Regions from separate parts of the Bacillus sp. BC08 genome, predicted to be linked through region 1. Evidence: predicted binding sites of a transcription regulator. Region 1 holds the regulator's gene; each other region holds the start of a gene.

What was found. The regulator LexA, encoded in region 1, represses DNA repair genes until DNA is damaged. The targets are predictions, from matches to a motif close to CGAACATATGTTCG.
Region 2: the regulator LexA is predicted to act here: its motif matches at 4,021-4,034, upstream of recA (recombinase RecA).
Region 3: the regulator LexA is predicted to act here: its motif matches at 1,762-1,775, upstream of ACXVYO_RS14800 (YolD-like family protein).
Region 4: the regulator LexA is predicted to act here: its motif matches at 1,869-1,882, upstream of ACXVYO_RS27050 (Y-family DNA polymerase).

The regions. Positions count from the first base shown of each region.
Region 1 covers NZ_JBTGPA010000027.1:449,204-454,618, forward strand. The annotation lists gene ACXVYO_RS08500 (bifunctional metallophosphatase/5'-nucleotidase) at 1-1,068, shown strand, start outside; gene ACXVYO_RS08505 (DUF896 domain-containing protein) at 1,108-1,347, opposite strand; gene ACXVYO_RS08510 (YneB family resolvase-like protein) at 1,393-2,049, opposite strand; gene lexA (transcriptional repressor LexA) at 2,192-2,812, shown strand; gene ACXVYO_RS08520 (DUF4097 family beta strand repeat-containing protein) at 2,899-3,705, opposite strand; gene ACXVYO_RS08525 (DUF1700 domain-containing protein) at 3,706-4,248, opposite strand; gene ACXVYO_RS08530 (PadR family transcriptional regulator) at 4,241-4,564, opposite strand; gene ACXVYO_RS08535 (ABC transporter ATP-binding protein) at 4,793-5,415, opposite strand, start outside.
Region 2 covers NZ_JBTGPA010000024.1:93,943-99,357, forward strand. The annotation lists gene ACXVYO_RS06105 (TIGR00282 family metallophosphoesterase) at 1-718, opposite strand, end outside; gene rny (ribonuclease Y) at 873-2,438, opposite strand; gene recA (recombinase RecA) at 2,919-3,950, opposite strand; gene cinA (competence/damage-inducible protein CinA) at 4,096-5,334, opposite strand; gene pgsA (CDP-diacylglycerol--glycerol-3-phosphate 3-phosphatidyltransferase) at 5,355-5,415, opposite strand, start outside.
Region 3 covers NZ_JBTGPA010000031.1:822,924-828,338, forward strand. The annotation lists gene ACXVYO_RS14790 (hypothetical protein) at 164-499, opposite strand; gene gerPF (spore germination protein GerPF) at 709-924, shown strand; gene ACXVYO_RS14800 (YolD-like family protein) at 1,140-1,475, opposite strand; partial or broken gene ACXVYO_RS14805 (hypothetical protein) at 2,238-2,438, opposite strand; gene ACXVYO_RS14810 (hypothetical protein) at 2,752-2,970, opposite strand; gene ACXVYO_RS14815 (peptidylprolyl isomerase PrsA) at 3,477-4,328, opposite strand; gene ACXVYO_RS14820 (glycoside hydrolase family 25 protein) at 4,521-5,415, opposite strand, start outside.
Region 4 covers NZ_JBTGPA010000041.1:50,083-55,497, forward strand. The annotation lists partial or broken gene ACXVYO_RS27040 (S-layer homology domain-containing protein) at 1-81, opposite strand, end outside; gene ACXVYO_RS27045 (YolD-like family protein) at 222-563, opposite strand; gene ACXVYO_RS27050 (Y-family DNA polymerase) at 560-1,825, opposite strand; partial or broken gene ACXVYO_RS27055 (hypothetical protein) at 1,933-2,133, shown strand; gene ACXVYO_RS27060 (hypothetical protein) at 2,370-2,666, shown strand; gene ACXVYO_RS27065 (DUF2599 domain-containing protein) at 2,693-3,316, opposite strand; gene ACXVYO_RS27070 (DUF3967 domain-containing protein) at 3,584-4,174, shown strand; gene ACXVYO_RS27075 (LlaMI family restriction endonuclease) at 4,305-5,114, opposite strand; gene ACXVYO_RS27080 (DNA cytosine methyltransferase) at 5,101-5,415, opposite strand, start outside.

The DNA of each region.
Region 1 (5,415 bases):
TTTGAAGATGCACTGGAAACAACAAAAAAATGGGTTTCTTACATTCGCGAACAAGAGCAACCAGATTTACTAGTCGTAGCGTATCATGGAGGATTTGAACGCGATTTACAAACCGGGGTACCGACTGAAGTTTTAACAGGTGAAAACCAAGGTTATGCAATGTGCTATGAAATTGAAGGCATAGATATTTTACTAACAGGCCACCAACACCGGGAAATCGCTCACACCGTAATAAATGGTGTAACAGTTTTACAGACTGGATGCAATGGACACTCCGTCGGAAAAATAACAGTAACATTCGAGAAAACAGAACAAAAATGGGTAAGAAAAGAGAGTTATTCACAATTATTGCCCGTGCGAGGAATTGCAGCGGACCAACATATGCTTTCCTTGGTTACCGATTATGAAGAGAAAACACAAAATTGGCTCGATCAACCTATTGGACTAATCTATGGAGATATGCAAATTTCAGACGCTATGCAAACTCGTTTGCAAGACCATCCTTTTATTGAATTCATAAATAAGATACAGATGGATATAGCTAATGTTTCTATTTCTTGTACAAGCTTATTCCATAATACTTCTCTAGGTTTCCCTGATCATGTAACAATGCGTGACATCGTTTCTAATTATATTTATCCAAATACATTAAAAGTAATTAGAATAACTGGAGCAGATATAAAAAATGCCCTTGAACTCTCTGCTTCTTATTTCACATTACATGCAGATGGAACTATCATCGTAAACCCTACCTTCATAGAACCAAAGCCACAACACTATAATTACGATATGTGGGAAGGGATTTCGTACGTATTAAACATTTCCAAACCTATTGGCGAGAGAGTAGAATCTTTACAGTATAAAGGCACTCCTCTTAATATGGATGAAGAATATGACGTCGTTATGAATAATTATCGCGCAAGCGGCGGAGGAAACTTCTTTATGTTTCAAAATAAGCCCGTAATAAAAGACATACCAACAGATATGTCTGAACTTATCGCTAACTATATATTGAAGCACAAAAAGATAGAGGCAACAGTCAATAATAACTGGAAAGTTATTAAATAACGGATATAATAAATAAAAAAGATGGGCTTCGCCCATCTTTTAGTTTAATTTTGCATTATCTTGCTTTTTTAAAGCTTTTAATTTCGCCGGTGTAACATCAGTACCTTCTTCGTTAACAACTTTAATTCCTTTAAGTTCGTTTAACATATTTTGACGAAATCCTTTTAAATATTGTTCACGTAGCGATTGGCGCTCACGTTGTTCTTCTTCAGTTAAGCCTTCAGCTTTTGCTTTTTTCGCTAAGAAGTTAATGCGTTCAATGAGTTCGTGACTTTGCATCTCGAATCCCCCTTTTACTCAAAACTGATTATTATCATACAATAGTTAGTCCTCTTTATCAAGCAATTGCTTTGTATATTCTACATATCTACGATGTACAGTCGCTTTTGAAACATTATAACCAAAGCCGCGAAGTGTTGCTGCAATTTCTTCAAAAGTTAATTCATTCCGGCGTAAACGTACAATTTCCTCAATTGGCACTTCTTTCTTCTCTCGTCCTACGCTTAAATGACGATTCTTCAAATTATTTTCTGGACGATAACCTTTTTCTACTGCACGTTGCATACCACGTTTAATTTTCAAGTTATGAATCTTTCTTTGATACTCTTCAACAATACCAATAATATCCAATACCATTGAATCAGAATCCGATAATTGTAATTCTCCATTATGCGTATGCGTGTATACTTTTATTCCCTCTTTATGTAAACAGTGCATTAATGCAATCTTTGCATTCCCCCTACCAAGGCGCGTTTCATCTTGTATGAGTAGCACATCAATTTGTTCATCTCGAATGGTATCTAGCACTTCTAATATACCGTCACGTTCAATCGTATACCCACTAGCCTGTTCTTCAATTACCTTAGCAACATTCATTTGATAGCGCTCAGCTAAATGCAATAATTCATCTTTTTGACGTATTAATGACGTTTCTTGCGCTTCTTTCGTTGTACTCACACGCGCATAAATAATTGCATTCATTATGCCCCCCCTCTTTCTCACTATTATTTCCCTCCAGTGTAACATAAATTCGTCTTTTGTTCGAACTTATGTTTGTAGAATGTTTTTTCGCATGTTATACTTATTAATAAGAAAAATGAAAGAAAACGAGGTGTTAGAAAACATGGAAAAGTTAACGAAACGCCAGCAAGACATTCTCGACTTTATTAAGCTAAAAGTACAAGAAAAAGGATATCCACCTTCCGTACGTGAAATTGGTCAAGCAGTCGGCCTCGCTTCTAGTTCTACAGTGCACGGACATTTATCACGACTAGAAGAAAAAGGATATATTCGACGCGATCCAACAAAACCACGAGCAATTGAAATTTTAGGTGACGATCGAATGGATACAGAAACACAATCTGTTATCCAAGTTCCAATTATCGGAAAAGTTACTGCTGGATTACCGATTACAGCAGTTGAAAGTGTAGAAGATCACTTCCCACTTCCAGCTAGCATTGTTGCTGGAGCAGACCAAGTGTTTATGTTACGTATCTCAGGAGATAGTATGATTGAAGCTGGTATTTTCGATGGGGATTTAGTTGTTGTTCGCCAACAACAGTCTGCATATAATGGTGAAATTGTAGTTGCTTTAACAGAAGATAACGAAGCAACTGTGAAACGTTTCTATAAAGAAAAAGACCATTTCCGTCTACAACCGGAAAACTCTTCATTAGAACCTATCATTTTAAAACAAGTGTCAGTTATCGGAAAAGTAATTGGCGTATACCGTGATCTACACTAAGAATAATAAAAGAAGATAATTACCTTATTTATATACGGTAATTATCTTCTTTTTGTATTTTGATAGATTTTCATACATTCTATTTCTTATGAACGAGTTTCAATCGTCACATCGCCAGCAGCTGTTTTACCACTAATCTTTTTACTACCATTGCCAATTGTTACATTTTTATTTTCTTCATTAAAAATTATTACTTCGCCAGCAGCACTTTGCCCAGTTATAACTGCATCTTGTGGTTTTTCTAATAAAGTAATATCTACATCCCCAGCAGTTGAACTTGCCTCTACATCGTATTTAGGATCATGATCCATAATATGCACTTCTCCACTAGCCGTTTTCGCTGTTACTTTCCCTATTACCTTTTTAAAGTTTACCTCACCAGCTTTTGAAGATCCTTCCACACTTTTTGCTGTAACATGTTTCAAATCTACTTCTCCGGCCAGTGTACCAACACTTACACGATCACTTTTCACATCACTTATTTCTATTTGTCCAGCGGATGAATTTATTTTTATCTCCCGGTAAGAACGTTCAGGCACGAGGAGAGTTATTGTAGATGTTTGAAACCTAAAATCGTAAAAAGAAAAATCAAATGAAGCACCTTTTTCTCTTTCCCCAATAATTTTTAATGTGTCACCATCTTCTGCAATACGAACCTCTTGTTTACGTGCATCTCCTGATTGCTTTACATAAAAAGAAAAGTCGGGAGATTTTTGGACAACAATATCCCCAGCGTCTAACTTAACTTCTATATTTTTTAATGTTTCGTTTTTAATAACGTCTTCTTTGTTTCCTTTTTCTGCAGTTTGTACTGCTTTTTCATATGTTTGTGAAATCCCTATTACTCCAATAATGATACAAGCGATTGCTACTAACAATATTTTTTTCATCATCTACTCCCCTTTTATCATTTTGAAGTTCCATAATACATAACGTACGCATAACTTTTTAAACCACTTCGTACTATAATAAGCGATAATACATAACAACAAACCTACTCCAACAAACGTTATACTAACGAATACATCCAACCATATAAAAGTACCCATAAATACTTTTGCAATAACAAAAAATGGTGTCACTACACTAGCAATCCCACCGACCCAAAATGAAAATATAAAAGCGATAATTGCAACTAACGGGCCTAACACAATAATGAAATTAAACAAACTAAGTCCAATCGCAGCCATGACAGCCCTTGTTATATTCGAAGTAGATGGGTCCTTTTTCATTTCATCAAAGCGATACAAAGCAAGTAAGTCTTTCGCAATTACTTTCGGAGAACCAAGGCCTTTTATTATTTCCGCTTCAGTTTTCCCCTCTTCTTTCCCAAACTGAAAATGCTCTTCATAATCAAATAAAATATCTTTCCTCTCTTCTTCCGGTAACTTTCTAAGATGACTTGATAATTCTTTGAGGAACTGTTCTTTACTCATCCCATTCCACCCCTTCAATAATTTCTTGTACGCCTTTTGCAAAATCACGCCACTCTGTTACTAACAAATTCAGTTGCGTTTCCCCTTGCTCAGTTAGTTGATAATATTTACGAGGCGGCCCCTCCGTAGATTCTTTCAAATACGTTTGAAAATACCCTTCTTTCGTTAAACGACGTAATAAAGGATACACTGACCCTTCCGATATTAAAAATTTATTTGAGATTTGCTGTACAAGTTCATAACCGTAACAATCCTTACGTTTCACAAGTGCCAAAACACACAGTTCTAACACGCCTTTTTTAAACTGAACGTTCAAGGTCAATCCCCCTTTCTCATTTCAGTACTGTTCAATACACGGTACCCATTACATCCATAATATACCACTTGGTATTATTCATTGCAAGGTACTTATTTATATTTATTCCCTAAATATACAAAACGTACAAATAAAAGCCTGAATAATGTCCTGTTATAACTGGCCATCACTCAGGCTTTTATTCAATTCGAACTGTATGAATACAAAAATTCATTCACTCTTTCCTCTCTAAGAACCAACTTCCATTTGTGACCCTAACAAACTTCGAAACACACCTTTTCTCTCTTTAGCTAATTGATTAAATTCACCTTTTTGGACAATTTCACCTTTTCCTAACACAATAACTTGATCGGCATTACGTATTGTTGATAAACGATGGGCAATTACGACGATAGTCATCGTTCCTTTCAATCTTTCTATTGCTGATTGGATTTTCAATTCATTTTCAGTATCTAATGCACTCGTTGCTTCATCTAATATTAAAATGGATGGTTGTCTTAAAATAGCCCGCGCTAGTACAAGTCGTTGACGTTCACCACCTGAAAGCCTTACTCCTCGATCCCCAATCAGTGTATCAAGCCCATTAGGAAGCGTTTGTACAAATTCAGCGGCGGCCGCAAAATTTAATGCAGACCAAATTTGTTCTTCACTTGCATTTGGCTCAATCATCAATAAATTTTCTCTTATGCTTGCATTAAATAAGAAAGGATCTTGTGGTACATAACTAATAGCCCGCCTTAATGACAATAAATTATCAGTTGTAAGGAGCGTACCATCTATTAACACTTGACCTTTTTCTGGCTGTATTAATCCCATTAATACATCAATTAATGTACTTTTGCCTGCACCAG
Region 2 (5,415 bases), on a different contig from region 1:
CAACTAGCACTGCACTTAATTGTGTTCTACCACTTGTCACTTCAAATCGTACTGGTAAGTTTGTTAAAAACTTCTTCAATACCGCTTCTCGGTCCATACCTAAAATCCCATCGTAAGGCCCTGTCATACCAACATCTGTGATATATGCCGTTCCGCTTGGTAAAATACGATTATCTGCTGTAGGAACATGTGTATGTGTACCTACTACCGCTGTAGCACGACCATCTACATACCAACCTAACGCTTGTTTTTCACTTGTAGTTTCCGCATGAAAATCAATAAAGATAATATTCGTACGTTTTTTTGCAATGTTAATTAATTCATCCACTTTACGGAATGGGCAATCAATTGGAGGAAGGAATGTACGTCCTTGTAAGTTAATAACTGCAACTTCTGTTCCATTACAGTTCACAAAGATAAGCCCTTTTCCTGGAGTCCCTTCTGGGAAGTTAGCTGGTCTTGCAAGATATTTTGCATCATCAATAAATTCAAATACTTCACGGTTATCCCAAGCGTGGTTTCCAAGTGTAACCGCTTGTGCCCCGCATTCTAAAAAGTTTCGATATATTTTTTCCGTAATTCCACGTCCACCTGCTGCATTTTCTCCATTAATAATGGTTACTGTAGGTGTATATTTTTTCTTTAATGCCGGTACGTATTGTTGAATCATACCTCTACCAGGAGATCCTACTACATCCCCAACAAATAATATTCTCATATGTCTTACCCTTCCTATGTACTACATTTTTTATTACTATAGCTTCAAGTGATCCCCTTACAATATATGTATGATAAGTTTGTTTCACTTGTATGCTAATTTCCTTTATTTTAACCAATTCCAACACAAAAAAATAAAGTGGTGTTTCACCACTTTATTTTGCGTATTCCACTGCACGTGTTTCACGAATAACAGTTACTTTAATATGTCCTGGGTAATCCAGTTCATTTTCAATACGTTTTCGAATATCACGAGCTAAACGATGAGCTTCTAAATCATCAATTGTATCTGGTTTTACCAGAATACGAACTTCTCGTCCTGCTTGAATTGCGAAAGATTTTTCTACGCCTTCATAAGACTCTGAAATCTCTTCTAACTTTTCAAGACGACGAATATAGTTCTCAAGCGTTTCACTACGAGCTCCAGGTCTTGCAGCTGATAATGCATCTGCTGCTGCAACTAAAACTGCAATGATAGAAGTTGGTTCTGTGTCCCCATGGTGAGATGCAATACTGTTTATAACTACAGGATGCTCTTTATACTTCGTTGCGAGTTCGACACCAATTTCAACGTGGCTACCTTCTACTTCATGGTCAATCGCTTTACCGATATCATGTAATAGACCAGCACGTCTTGCTAGTTTTTCATCCTCACCAAGCTCTGCTGCCATAAGTCCAGTTAAATATGCAACTTCCATAGAGTGTTTTAAGACGTTTTGTCCGTAACTTGTACGGTACTTTAAACGACCTAAAATCTTAATTAAATCTGGATGTAAACCGTGAACACCCACCTCAAACGTTGTTTGCTCTCCGACTTCGCGAATATACTCGTCCACTTCACGTCTTGATTTTTCGACCATTTCTTCAATACGTGCTGGGTGAATACGTCCGTCCTGTACTAGTTTATCAAGAGCGATACGAGCTGTTTCACGACGAATTGGATCGAATCCAGAAAGGATAACCGCTTCTGGTGTATCATCGATAATTAGGTCAATACCTGTTAACGTCTCTAACGTACGAATATTTCGACCTTCACGTCCGATAATACGTCCCTTCATTTCGTCATTTGGAAGATTTACAACCGAAACGGTTGTTTCAGCAACATGATCAGCTGCACATCTTTGCATTGCAAGAGATAAGATTTCTTTTGCTTTCTTATCCGCTTCTTCTTTCGCACGAACTTCACTTTCTTTTACCATTACGGCAATTTCATGAGAAACTTCACTTTCTACTTTACCAAGAATAATTGCTTTCGCTTGTTCGCGTGTCAGATTGGAAATGCGCTCTAATTCTGTTTGTTGCTTTTGAACTAACTCTCCCACTTTGCTTTCCAACTCTTCAATCTGTTGTTGTCTCGCTACAAGAGAATCCTCTTTCTTTTCTAACTGTAGCTCGCGTTTATCGAGCGTTTCGTCTTTACGATCAAGGTTCTCTTCTTTTTGCATTAAACGATTTTCTTGTTTTTGTAATTCGCTTCTACGGTCACGAATTTCTAATTCAGCTTCTGTACGAAGTGTATGAATTTCATCCTTTGCTTCTAAAAGCGCTTCTTTCTTAAGTGCTTCAGCCTCACGATTCGCTTCGTCTATAATACGTTTCGCTTCATTAGCTGCACCATTAATCTTCGCTTCAGCAATAGACTTTCGAACAAAAAAGCCAACAACTGCACCGACTGTTGCAAGCAAAATGGAGATGAGTATCCAAACTGTAGTACTACTCATGATTTCACCTCCCCTTGCTATGAATGAAAAAAGACTGTCGGCATGTACATTGAATACCAACATACAGCAAAGACCGTCGCCCCACTTTTTTAAGGGACTTTCTTCATTTCACAATTAAAATGTCATATTATTATTTCGGCAAGATTTAAGTCTTACTCCGAATATTACTTCTCTTCTTGAGAAGAGTGTTTCGTATATAAGAAAAAATATACATTCTCATTGTATCTATCGCAATTTTCATTGTCAAGCGTTGTCTACTTTTACTTTCTTTACCTTCAGCCCTAATTCATATATGAATTTAAAAAGCAGACCGCATATTATCCTGGAAAACCTTAGTAAATTCCAGTTTATTCATATAAAACATGCATATATTCCTCTTTATGCATAGCCTTTTAGTTAAATTAAATATTTTATTTCCAACGATATACAACGCTTTCATAATAATTAAAAATAAAAGACACGGTCCCGTGTCTTTTATTTTTAATCTTGAAGATTTGAATCTTCCGTGTCTTCCACACCAGAGTCTTCACCAATTCCGTGATGATCACGAACAAAGAAGGCAATTTCTTCTCTTAAATCCGTATTCTCTTTTAAGAATTGCTTCGAATTTTCACGACCTTGTCCTAAACGCTCTTCATTATAAGAGTACCAAGCACCACTCTTTTGAACGATATCAAGTTCAGAAGCCATATCTAAGATTTCACCTTCTCTTGAAATACCTTCTCCGTACATAATATCAACTTCAGCAACACGGAATGGTGGTGCTACTTTATTCTTAACTACTTTTACTTTCGTTTTATTACCAACGATGTCGTTACCTTGCTTTAATTGCTCCGCACGACGTACTTCAAGACGAACTGTTGAATAGAATTTCAACGCACGACCACCTGGAGTTGTTTCTGGGTTCCCGAACATAACCCCAACTTTTTCACGAATTTGGTTAATAAAGATTGCGATTGTTTTTGATTTATTAATTGCACCTGAAAGTTTACGAAGTGCTTGAGACATTAAACGAGCTTGTAAACCTACGTGTGAGTCACCCATGTCTCCTTCAATCTCAGCTTTCGGTACAAGAGCTGCTACAGAGTCAATTACGATAATATCAACCGCACCACTTCGTACAAGTGCTTCTGCGATTTCTAAACCTTGCTCCCCTGTATCAGGTTGTGATAATAGTAATTCATCTATGTTAACACCTAATTTTTGTGCATATACAGGATCCATCGCATGCTCCGCATCAATGAACGCTGCTTGTCCACCTTGACGCTGTACTTCAGCGATTGCGTGTAATGAAACTGTTGTTTTACCTGAACTTTCAGGTCCGTAAATTTCAATAATACGGCCGCGTGGGTATCCGCCTACCCCTAGTGCCACATCAAGTGCTAAAGAACCACTTGAAATTGTAGAAACTCTACGCTCCGCTTGTTCTCCTAATTTCATAATTGAACCTTTACCGAATTGCTTCTCTATTTGTTTTAACGCCATATCTAATGCCGCTTGACGATCACTCATTCAAAATTCCTCCTTAACTGAATTGCTAATCTTATTATACCTATTTTCAATTCAATTTGCCAACAAAAATCGAACATTTATTCGATTTTTTTATTTTCCATTAAATAAAACTGCATTTAAGCATAAAAAAAAAGCTAGAAGAGACTCACATCTCTTCTAGCTTTTTATACAAATGATAAAATCCATATTTCGCCGAACGTTCCCTAATTTGTTGACGACTTCCACTTAAATTAAGAGGAAAGACTACAGTTGGTTCATCCTTAATCGCCAATCCAACGAATACTGTTCCCGGCTCCTTATGCTCTGAAGCATCAGGTCCTGCTACCCCAGTGAAACTGATTCCGATATCCGCTTTTAATAAGCCCTTAACATTTTCAGCAAGATAACGAGCACATTCTTTACTTACTGCACCATCAGTAGATAACACTCCCTCAGGTACATGTAAAACATGTTGCTTCACATCATTATGATAACAAATGACACCGCCTTTAAATACTGAAGACACACCAGCACTTTCTGTTACTTGATTCCCGAAGAGTCCACCGGTTAAACTTTCTGCACATGCTAAAGTTAATTCTTTTTTCTTCAATAACTCTATCGCCTTATCATGCAGAAACTCTTGATCATACCCGTAGAAAAATTCTCCTACTCTTTCTAAAATCAAATCTTCCATATGCTGAATGAGTTTCGCCGCTTCATCAGCATTTTGATGTTTGGCAGTTAAACGTAGTGTCACTTCTCCATCATTCGCAAGGGGGGCGATTGTCGGATTCGTTTGTCCATCAATTAAATCTTGAACTTTCACTTCTAATTGAGATTCCCCAATCCCGAAGAAGCGAAGCACACGAGAATAAATGTTTTCTCCTGTTGTAAAGTTACGTAAAAAAGGCTCTACATAACTTATATACATCGGCTTCATCTCTTTCGGTGGTCCTGGTAATAAAATATAAACTTTCCCGTTCTTATTTAATCCCATACCAGGTGCCATGCCGTGATCATTCGCAAATACAGTTGCTCCATTCAAAACGAGCGCCTGCTTTTTATTATTCTCTGTGAACTCGCGACCTGTACGCTTAAAGTACTCGCTGATCGATGCTAATGCCAGTTCATCATACACTAACTCTCCACCCAAACTAGAAGATATCGTTTCTTTCGTCAAATCATCTTTTGTCGGGCCTAACCCACCTGTGAAAATAAGCATGTCAGCACGTTCTTCCGCAACTTCAATCGCCTGCTGTAATCGCTTGTTATTATCTCCAACTACAGTATGGTAGTACACATTAATTCCAATTGAAGCTAACTTTTCAGATAAAAACTGGGCATTTGTATTTGCAATTTGTCCAAGTAATAATTCAGTTCCAACCGCAATAATTTCAGCATTCATCCCAATTCCCCCATAAACTTCTATTTTGAGTTTACAAAAGCAGCTCTATTTTTCCAGAAATAATCCCACCCTGAAATAACA
Region 3 (5,415 bases), on a different contig from region 1:
CATTTCATACTTTAGAAGGAATTTTTATGTAAACAAAAAGAGTAACCATAACAGTTACTCTTACTTATATATCAAAAAATCATTATTTATTTCGTTATTGCTTTTATATTTCAGCTTCTTTTTCCCGTATTTCTTACACCGATACATATAAGCTACACCTAGATTACCTACTTTTGTTTAAATTCTCAATCTCATTTTGCAACTTTTTGAATTGTTCAAAATGCATAGTGATAGATTGACTATTTCCATAATCAACACTATGCTTCACAAATAAAACACCAGTGTCATGAAAAATTGCTTCCAGTTCTTTTCTGATGGATACTTTCATTATATGTGCTGTTTTAATGGCCGATAAAATTGCAATTTCATTAAACTTTAACTTTATTTCATTTGGACAAAATGCTTCTTCAACCAATATAACTTCATTGCTATAAATAAGTGCAACAAGATTACTTGATTTTGCATCTGTTAAATCTACTTTTTTTATAACATTATTCATTACATTTTGCCTCCTTTGATTTCGCATATATTAATTATACAATTATTTTTAAAAATTAATCGACCTTACATTAATTTTAACATACTTTTATTGTAGGATTAAGCTACACTTCAAACGTTTTACTATTCCACAATTTTTGTTACATGAACCATTTGGACTATAACACCATATAGTAGTATTAACAAATGATTGTAAAGCGGGTGAAAACTATGCCCTCAGTTGTAGGGAATTTAGTTGTACAAAATAGTAACGGTTCATTTAATTTAGGCGATTTCTACAATGTTTCTCCGAAAGAAAATACGAAGGCTTATAATGGATCTGGTGCTTCAAATGTTGGTTTTGTTGTTAATACTTTTAATGGTGTGAGCGCGACTAATACTTTTGATTCTGACCTTGCAGATCAAAACCAAGTAGGTACAGCTTAGTCCTATTTTTTTCATCGTACTGTTTAGGAATAATAAATTTGTCTATACTATAATCAGGCTGTTACACAGCTATTATTGATTTTTGGAGTACCCTATCTTTTTCTCCCTTTCCCTGGGGCTTAGCAGCTAGTATGAAGCTAGCTGCTTTTTCGTTTCATTTTTTCTGTTCCTCATCTAACAAAAATAAAAAGCTATAATTTAAATTTCAGCTTCCTTTACGTTATTTCAATAATATCTGTAGTATTAAATACGTAAGTTTTATAAAATGCGTCCGTACATATTACAATGCGCTTTAGCGGGTTTATATGCACAACTGTCATATAGCTTGTAAGTATGTAGCCATCTTCAAAATAGGTCACCAATATTTCTTTCTCAGACAATAATGACATTAATAATTTATCAGAAATTCTCTCTTTTGCTTCTTTTGTTAAGAGCGGTTTTTGTACTTTAAACTTCTCTCCAACAATCTTTCGCATACTTAATAACTGTTCCGACATTACTGTAAATGGAACCCATTCTCTTTCTGCTTTCTGCACCTTTACATCATTCATTTCTTTATCTCCTTGATCATTTATCCATTCCATTTCACATATATTGTTACTCAATTATTCTTTCATAATGCTAGGCTCATATTTCCCCCGCATTAACAGGTAGTAAAGCTCCCACCTCAAAATCGGTACATGTGAGGTATATAAGTCGAAAACCAACCGCTCGTAAACGTCAAATTAGTTAAAGTTACCAATAAATGGACGATAAGCACCTCACTGATTAATGTTTCACTTTATTTCTAATTCATATACTATCTGCATTCAAAAGAACACTCGTTCTAATTATACACGAACATATATTCTTTTGAAAAGAGATATAATTATATTTTTAACAAAATATAATTCAAATAATTTTCTTATACATTTATCCATCATTGATTTTCTTGATCAAATGAGTTTTTCACTTCCTATTTAATAGGAAGTAAACATATTTACTAAAGAAAGCGACTTCATACAAAATGAAGTCGCTTTTTTCTAATAACGTATTTTTCTATATTTATTTTTCTATCCTGACAAGTGTTCTTTCTGGAATCAAAATTTCATCAATTTTAAAATCATTTATTTTTAATTTTAATTCCCCCACTCGTTCCTTATCTAGGAGCAGATTATATCGTAAGATAAAAAGAAACAAATATTAGCCCCGGGAAATTTGTTATGAACGAAACAAAAGTGTTCAGCCTAACTTCTGACGGCAATTCATGTCCACCTGAATTGTTGGGCTTCACCCGTAACACAAATCAGATGGAGTCTATTTGCCGAAAAGGATAAAGCTAATAGCATTTTTTTAGCTTCTTTCTTCTCCTTTTCAGTTTGCCACTCATAAAGTTCAATGCACCAACTCGTTGAAACTTCATACGTGTAACTCGTTTGGAATTGAAACTCTTATACAATTTCAAGCATACTTTCATCTGAAAAACACGATCCCAAAACAATTACATCATTAAAATCTGGATCTGTTAACGGAATTTATACATTACAGCCTATATAACTTGCTAAACTCATTTTTACTCCTCCAATATTCGTATACAAAATACTTCATATGAACATTTATCTACTTGAATATAAAATCCCTGCCTAAACGAAAAAGTTTTAATTTTTCAAGTTTATTAACCAACTATAAATGAAAGCATATATTATAAAGAACGAACTCACAAAATTTAGGGAATTTATAACGGACCACAATTCGTTCCTTATGAATTTCTATGAAAAGAGGGGAATGTAAACACTCTCTTTTCGTACATACTGTATAAAACTATTTATAAATAATTGCCCCTAATTATTAAATATATTTTGGTTGTACTATTATATGTAACTCCCTCTCTGTTTCTGCTTTTTTTGGGTTACGAAAATACTCTAATTCGTACTTTAATACTTCATACTCAACCATCCCAATCTTAATCCCTTTCGTTTCCTTTAAAATAGCTAATAAGTTACTTATATCTTCATCATAAGATTCAAAAACCTTCCCTCCACCTTCTCTTCGAAAAATCACTTTCATATTTTCTCCTCCTACGTAATATATTTTTCTATTAAATAATTTGTTTAAAAGCATTCTTTCTTTATCCTAAAAATTTCATACTAAAAAGAACATCCTTTTTAGTAGAATGTTCTGCTTTTCACTTCATTTCGCATCAATATTTTTTCAATAATATTGTATGTTTCATTCTGCAAATTATGTTTATCTACTTCAATAAAGTAAAATTTAAATCAATTAGGATTTTGTTCATTCTCGACTAATAATTGGCCTACACCAATCAGATTGCTTGCAAATAGTGGGAGGAAATTAATAAATTCATTTTATATTTAATGAAATTAAGCAAACGAAACATTATAATATCGACATTATATGAAGCATTGATTATTCCAATTTAAAACAATTACATAAATTCCCATTGTAATTCTTAATATTTAAATGTAATATTGTATTGTCTTACTATCTATTTATAACTCACACACTAAGTAGAAAAGGGAACCTATATAGGTTCCCTTTTCTACTTACAGTCATTATTTCTTTTCTAGAAATTCAAATGTATTTTTAAAGTCTTTATCGTTCACCTTAATATCAGCATCTTTCAGTAAATCATTGACTACTTGTTGTTTCCATTTACCAGTCGTATCTTGTAGTCTTTGCTGTTCTAAATCTTTACGAATTTGATCTTTTACTTCATCAAATGGCTTCAATTCTTTTTTATCTGTTACTTTAATAATATGGTAACCGTGAGTTGTTTTTACTGGCTCACTTACTTGTCCTGCATCTAATTTATATGCAGCTTCCTCAAATTCTTTCACCGTTTGCCCTGGAGCAAAACCAGTTATTTCTCCGCCTTGTTCTTTTGAACCAGGATCCTCTGAGTATTGCTTCGCTAAAGCTGCAAAATCTTCACCATTATTTACTTTCTCTTTCACTTCTTTAGCAGTCTTTTCATCTTTCACTAAAATATGACTTACCTTAATCTCTGGTTTATAGTTATCTTTTACATCTTTTTCTGTGACAGTCGCTTTAATCGCTTTCTCAAATGCGATTTCCGGCTTCATTTTTTCTTTTAATTCATCTTCATTTTTCAATCCAACTTGCTCTAAAGTTGATTTGAAGTTGTCACCCATTTTATCTTTTGCTTCTTCTACTTGTTTTTTTGCTTCCTCATCTGAAACTTTATATTTATCTAGTAATGCCTTACTTAACACCATTTGGTATAAAGTACTTTCCCCATATTTTTGTCTTAATTCTTTACTTAACTCTTTCTCTGTAACATTTCCTACTTTTGATGTTACTACATTGTCTGAGGAACCACATGCCGATAATGCTAGTACTACGCATGAAATAATTGTTCCTAAAAATAGCTTTTTCTTTTTCAATTCGAAATACCTCACTTTTATTATTATATAAGAATAACTATACAATATACTTGTGTTAACAATGTGTTTTCCACATGTAATTCATTTCATTTGAATAAACTATGTATCGTGTTCTTTTTTCAATACGTAAAGGGTCATCTTACTATGTATTAGTAAGATGACCCTTTACGTATTCCTAAAACATTTATTTACTTATAGGTACTTAATATTTAAATGTTCTTCCAGTATCCAATTATTTTGCCCGATATCTACCGCATTTTTGGCTCTGCCCCACACACGAAAAGATTTTGCTCCATCAATATTACCTTTATAATTTATACATTCAGGCTCTGCATAATAGTTTACTCCATACCCAGCGGGATATTTTGAAGATGCATAAAACCATTTCACATCAAAACATTTCACATATACCCATTGTTTATCGTTTCCTAAGCAAATCATATCTTTATCTGCGCCTTCCCAATAACCACCTAAGACTAAATATGGCGTTTTTTGAGTGATTGTACCTGTAAACTGAGGATTTGCAGGGTTTTCATATACGTTTATGCCATACCCATCATCATATTTTGAAACTGCAATACCAATACCATTTGATTGCTGCGTATCCTTCTTGTCAGATAAAATAGATTGATTTACTTGATCTGAGCCTATAAACCAAGAAAGCGACTTATTTCCTATTAATTGATTCAAATCGCATTTCCCAATACCAGGAACATATCCTGAATCAGTATATTGCCAAATATCACACGGATATGCTGGCTTATTCCCTCCATAACGAGGAATCCACACAAAATCAACTTCAATATTACGTGATCCAAATGATACATACGTGTGATGCCCCACATATAGCCCTACTTTTTTCGCACCTAAACGGCGTAATTCATCTATAAACGCTTGTGTCCCCCCTTGCATATCCACCATCGTTTGAATTTCTACGTCCACCACCCAAAACTTAGCAGACTTATCTCCGCGATTCCAAAAATCTTGTGCCTCTTTCCTAGCATCAGCAATAGATATAAAACGACAAAATGCATAATTACCAAATGGAATACTGCGTTTTTTCATTTCAATCACATAATTTTGATAC
Region 4 (5,415 bases), on a different contig from region 1:
AGATTTAGCACTTGCAAGATTAGGAATAAAAAATGACAGAATCATTACAAAAGTAGTTAGTAACAGACTTGCTTTTTTCACAAAAAACACCTCAATACATTTTATATATTAATATATTACCATTTCCTTATTTATAAATAAAGTAGATTTACTGGCATTTAAACTTTTATAAAAAATGATATAGAGTTTCATAAAAAAGAATCCACTATGTGGATTCCTGTTTATTTTGCATCAACAATATCAATAAAATTCAACGTCATATTATTGTAAAATGCATCTGTACAAAGTATAGATTTATTCAACGGGTCAATATCAACAACGGTCATATAGTTAGTGAGTAAAAAACCGCCTTCGTAATATGTAATCAATATTTCTTCTTCAGATAACAATGAACATAACAACATGTTCTCAATAAGTTCTTGTTCATCCTGGGTTAATATAGGGCGTTCTACCTTCGTGTTTTCTTTAACAATTTCACGGATACCAGTGAATTGCTCGGGCATCGCTGCGAATGGAGTCCATTTGACCATTCCTCTTCCCTTTGGCATATTAGCGTTGTTCATGCTTTATGTCCCCCTAACAATGTGTTTCTGTATCTTGCTGTTGCACTATTTGTATACGAAATCCCTCTTAATATGCTGTTCTTACCAAATTTAGTGCGTATTTCGTCCATTACTTTAGTTAGTTTCATTTCTTTTTCTCGTTGTATTACGTTATCGAATAGTGAGATTTGTTCTTCACCCTCATTGATTAAGTTAGTTAAAGAAACATTGATGGATCTAATGGGTTCTCCAGTATAAAACTCGTGTAAAAAATATGTACAAATCTTATATATATCCATTGTTAAATTGGTTGGTCGGTTCATGGTGTGAGTTTTTCTGAAACCGCCAGCGTAATTTTTACTGTAACCAATAGAAAAATGAATAGTTTGAGCTAGTTTGTTTTGCCTTCGCATTCGATAACAAACTTCTTCGATATGTTCCAGTAGAATAATTGGGAATTCCTCTATTGTGTAATCACGCATAAGTATTTGGCTTTTACCAATAGAAGTTGTTGCTGGAACGTATTTTTCTGATATTCGGCTAAAATCAATGCCGTTGCTATGTAAGTGTAGTTCTTCGCCAATGACCCCAAAGCTCTGTTTTAAATATTTGAGTGGATATTGTGCCAAGTCTCCGATTGAATGGATTCCTTTTCGGTTTAACTTCGCTTCTGTTTTTCCTGAAATCCCCCAAAATTTGCTGAGTGGTCGTATTGGCCATAATTTTATGGGTACATCTTCGTACTTCCAGTATGCTATGCAATCTTTTGTTTTCTTCGCTTCCACATCTAAAGCCACTTTGCTCATTAAAGGATTAGGACCAATTCCAATCGTGCATTCGATTCGTGTCTTCGTATAAATTTCACGTTTGAATTTTAAAGCGAATTCATATGGATCGTTAGCAAACAAATGCATACTATCCGTAATGTCCATAAAGAACTCATCGATGGAATATTGGTGGAAATCCTCAATTGGTACGTATTGTAGAGCTAACTTAGTGATGTAATTAGAGCATTTTATGTAAGTGCTCATAATTGGGTTTACCACAAGAATGTCTTTACGACGTGGTATTTCATACAATCTCGCCATTTTCTTAACGCCTAATGCTTTTAATGGTGGGGTTGCAGCCAAAACAATTGAGCCACTCCTATTCACATTACCAACTACAGCCAATTTAGTATGAAGTGGGTCTAATCCCATTTTGATGCACGATACGCTGGCATAGAACGAACGAAGATCTACACATAAAACAATTCGATTTGGCAATATTGAATAGTCATACACCGTTATTCCCCCTAAATAACAGAACGTTAGTTCTTATTATATACGAATATATGTTCTTTTACGAAGAGGCTTTTTCAAAAAAATAAAACAAACTATAAGGAATTGGTTTTGAGCTAACTATCTTTGGGATTAAAGTAGTATCCTAACTAATCGCATCCGTTGTAGCATTATGCGGTGGTTTATTCATTATGGTTGGTAGTCAGGAACGGGGATTCTCGCTAATAAGTCGTGCTGGGATTGGTTATATAGTTGTTCAAATGATTCCGTTGTTTATGAGATTGTTAGTTGAAATCGCTAAAGCTATATAGAATATAACAAAACAAAAGACAATTTAATTTACTTTATTCAAGATGAAATTGTTAATACCATAGCTTAAATGTAATGATATAAAAAAATAAAATCTATTAAATAGAGGTCACGAGATTGATTGTACTTGTGACTCAGAGATAATATTTTGAAAATTCCTATGTTAAAATTTATTTTTAATGGTAATTTCACAAAAGGAATGATATTATTGTTTTGTTAAAATATAGGAGGAGATAAATTGTTCACTTATTTTTTACCACTTTTAATAACAATATTAATCTTTACATTTATATGTTTTGTTGTAGCTATTTTAGCTAAGAAAAAACAAACTTTATTTTTCACGTTTATTGTAGCGATTATATTAGGGGTAATTGGCGCTATTGCTTCATTTTTAGAAATATCTATAACAGATTATTACGGTTTAGGGGAGTTAAACAATTTAAGCCATATTATAAGATGGTTAAATATTTTTATTAATATGGGTACTTTAGGGATTTTCTTATATAAAGCACAAAAAAACAGTCTATTAGCTTAATAGACTGTTTTTTTGTGCTTTATATATTATTTTGGATTGCATGCATTAGCGACAGTTACTTGGTAATTTGTTGTTGTTCTGTGAGGTTCTAAATTCCAAGGAGTTTTATGACCTTTAGCGTAATCTGCATGACAATGTAATTGCGCTTTCATACTTCCAGTATTTTTCCATCTTTTATCCCCACTAAATCTATTATAAACAACTGACCAACGATATTTTTCATGATGAGCTTGTACCATTGCGTTTGGACTTTTTACATAAGCAGGGCTTTTAGGGTATAAGCTTAATGAAATAACCCCATCTCTTGTTATCCACGATCCAGAAGAATAGAAAGAGGACCAACTCGTAGGAGCAGAAGCTCGCATAATTAAAGGCGCATCTGAACCTGAGATTGGATTGTAAAGATAATTATCTCTTTCAAATTTATCTATTTCTTTAGAGTCATATACAGCATATACAGCATCAGGGTTTGTTGGTTCACCGTCTAATAATACAGGATATTGATCTAAATTAGTGAAATCTATTTCACTTGATTTTTTCTTTTGATATTCATAACCTAGATTATCTGTTTCTGCTGATGCTTGTAACGAAGGAAATACGGATAGGGCTAAAGGGATTACTAAAGATATTGACAATAATTTTTTTTTCAACGTAAAAACCTCCCAAAATAAGTTAATTTATTAAACATTTACCATTATAGTTATATTTTTGTTAGAATTCAATATATTTTTAGAAAAAAGCGAATATATAAATTAAAAAATATATTTTTTTTTTTGAATTATACAATTATAAAAGGATAAGTATTCATGATTCAGTAACTCAAAAAAAGCCAGGAACCTTGGCTGCATAGGACTTTTTTCTTTGCAGGAGATTCCTATTCGTCATGGAATACTGTCACTAGGAGGTGTTGTGACGTTATGACGGACGAAATTGTTTATTCCGCTAGTGAAGTATACAAAAGGCTAGGGATATCCGATAGCACCCTTAGAAAGTACATGGAAGTATTATCACGCGAAGGATTCGCAGTAAAGAAGGATAATCGTGGCAGACGCCAATACACAGACAGCGACATTATGGTGATTGAGAAATTAATTGAGTTGAGCAAGCATGACGGCATGACGCTAGAGAAGGCAGCAAAGGTGATAGCGCAGAAAATAGAAAAAGTTAATCCAGATCTGATTAAAGAAGAGCCTGAGGAAACGAGTTTAATACCATTCCACATTCAAGAACAACTCCAGCAGCAGTACGGCGTTATGGCGCAAGAAATGAAGCAGGGCATGTTGGCAATGGAGAAGCGATTGAGTGACCAGACAAAGCAGAGTAACGAGGAAATCAAAGCGAGTGTAGAAGCGCACAATGAACGAGTGGAAAAACGATTGGAAGCACGGGATGAGACGCTGATGAAAACGCTACGTGAGATGCAGGAAACGAAGAGAATGATGCAGGAGTTTCGGGATGAAGTTGCTGCTGCGAAAGAGAAGAAAAAGCCGTGGTGGAAGTTCTGGTGAGAATAGTAATTAGAAAATAACCCTGCATATGTAGGGTTATTTTCTAATATGTATATAGGCCCCGCCACATGCCAATCAACCTAAGATTTTAAAGTATCCCCTAAACGGAAATTTTGTGTTTTTTGAACTTTTATTCATAACAATCAGTAATTAAACTATTCCAATAGGTATTATTAGCACGCCATTGCGAATAGGGGCGTTTATTTCCTTCATACATACCGCTATCGAAATATACAGTTCCATCGGAAACAAGTTTAATCCAATTATCAAATGTCATAGGTTCACCAAAACAAATTTTTTGATAAACACCAAAAGCATCGGTTTTACAAGTGAACCATCCAAGATCATCAAATTTATCTTCGAGTTTATCTTTCAGGGTCTTTCCTCTCCCTGTTGGAGAAGAAATACCGTACCAGCGCGCAATAACAATGTTATCATGCTGAAGTTGTACAGGTATGATTGAGGATTTGTCGATACGTCTATCTTGACTGTAAGAATAATAAATTACAATGTCTAAATTATCTTCAATAATCATAATTTGACCAAATGTGTTGTATTGTCCTATTTTAGGAACAGGACTGCCTGACCAAGAGAACCGCCCACCTTTTTCAACATTAGGTTTACCAAAGATACGACAAAAAGAGTCTTGCTTTTCTGGAGTTGTTGAACCTGAAAATAGTGGTGCATACACACCGACTTTGAAAATGTACTCGTTAGCTGACCAATCTCCAAATGTAGTCTTTCCAGAAGTAGTTTCATTTTTTAATTCATATCCAAGGATATCTGGAAGATTCCCTCCGTTAGCTGTAATTCCGAATTGTTCTTCAAGCCAATGACCTCGGCGACCATCATGGCGTATATTTTTTCTGGAAATATCAGGGGTTTTTCCTTTTACGTTACTTCTGAAAATTTCAATCAATTTTTCTTTATTTTTCTCCATTGGTCACGACCTCCTGTGGTTGTTCAATAAATAGCTTGGTAAAAATGGCTTCTAAAACTGAAACAACAATACTGTTTCCAGACTGTTTATATAAACTTGTATTGCTGACTAATACACTTGCTTTTTCAAAATTTTCATCGTCTACACCCATGAAACGCCAAGTTTCTCGAGGTGTTAATCTTCTAGCTGGATATTTCCCATCTTCTCTTACTGGTCCAGAAACTAGTTGACGTCTTTTCTTTGTTAAGAAATCTTTGAGAAAAGTTCCTTTCCAATAATTAGAGTCTAAGCAATAAATGTA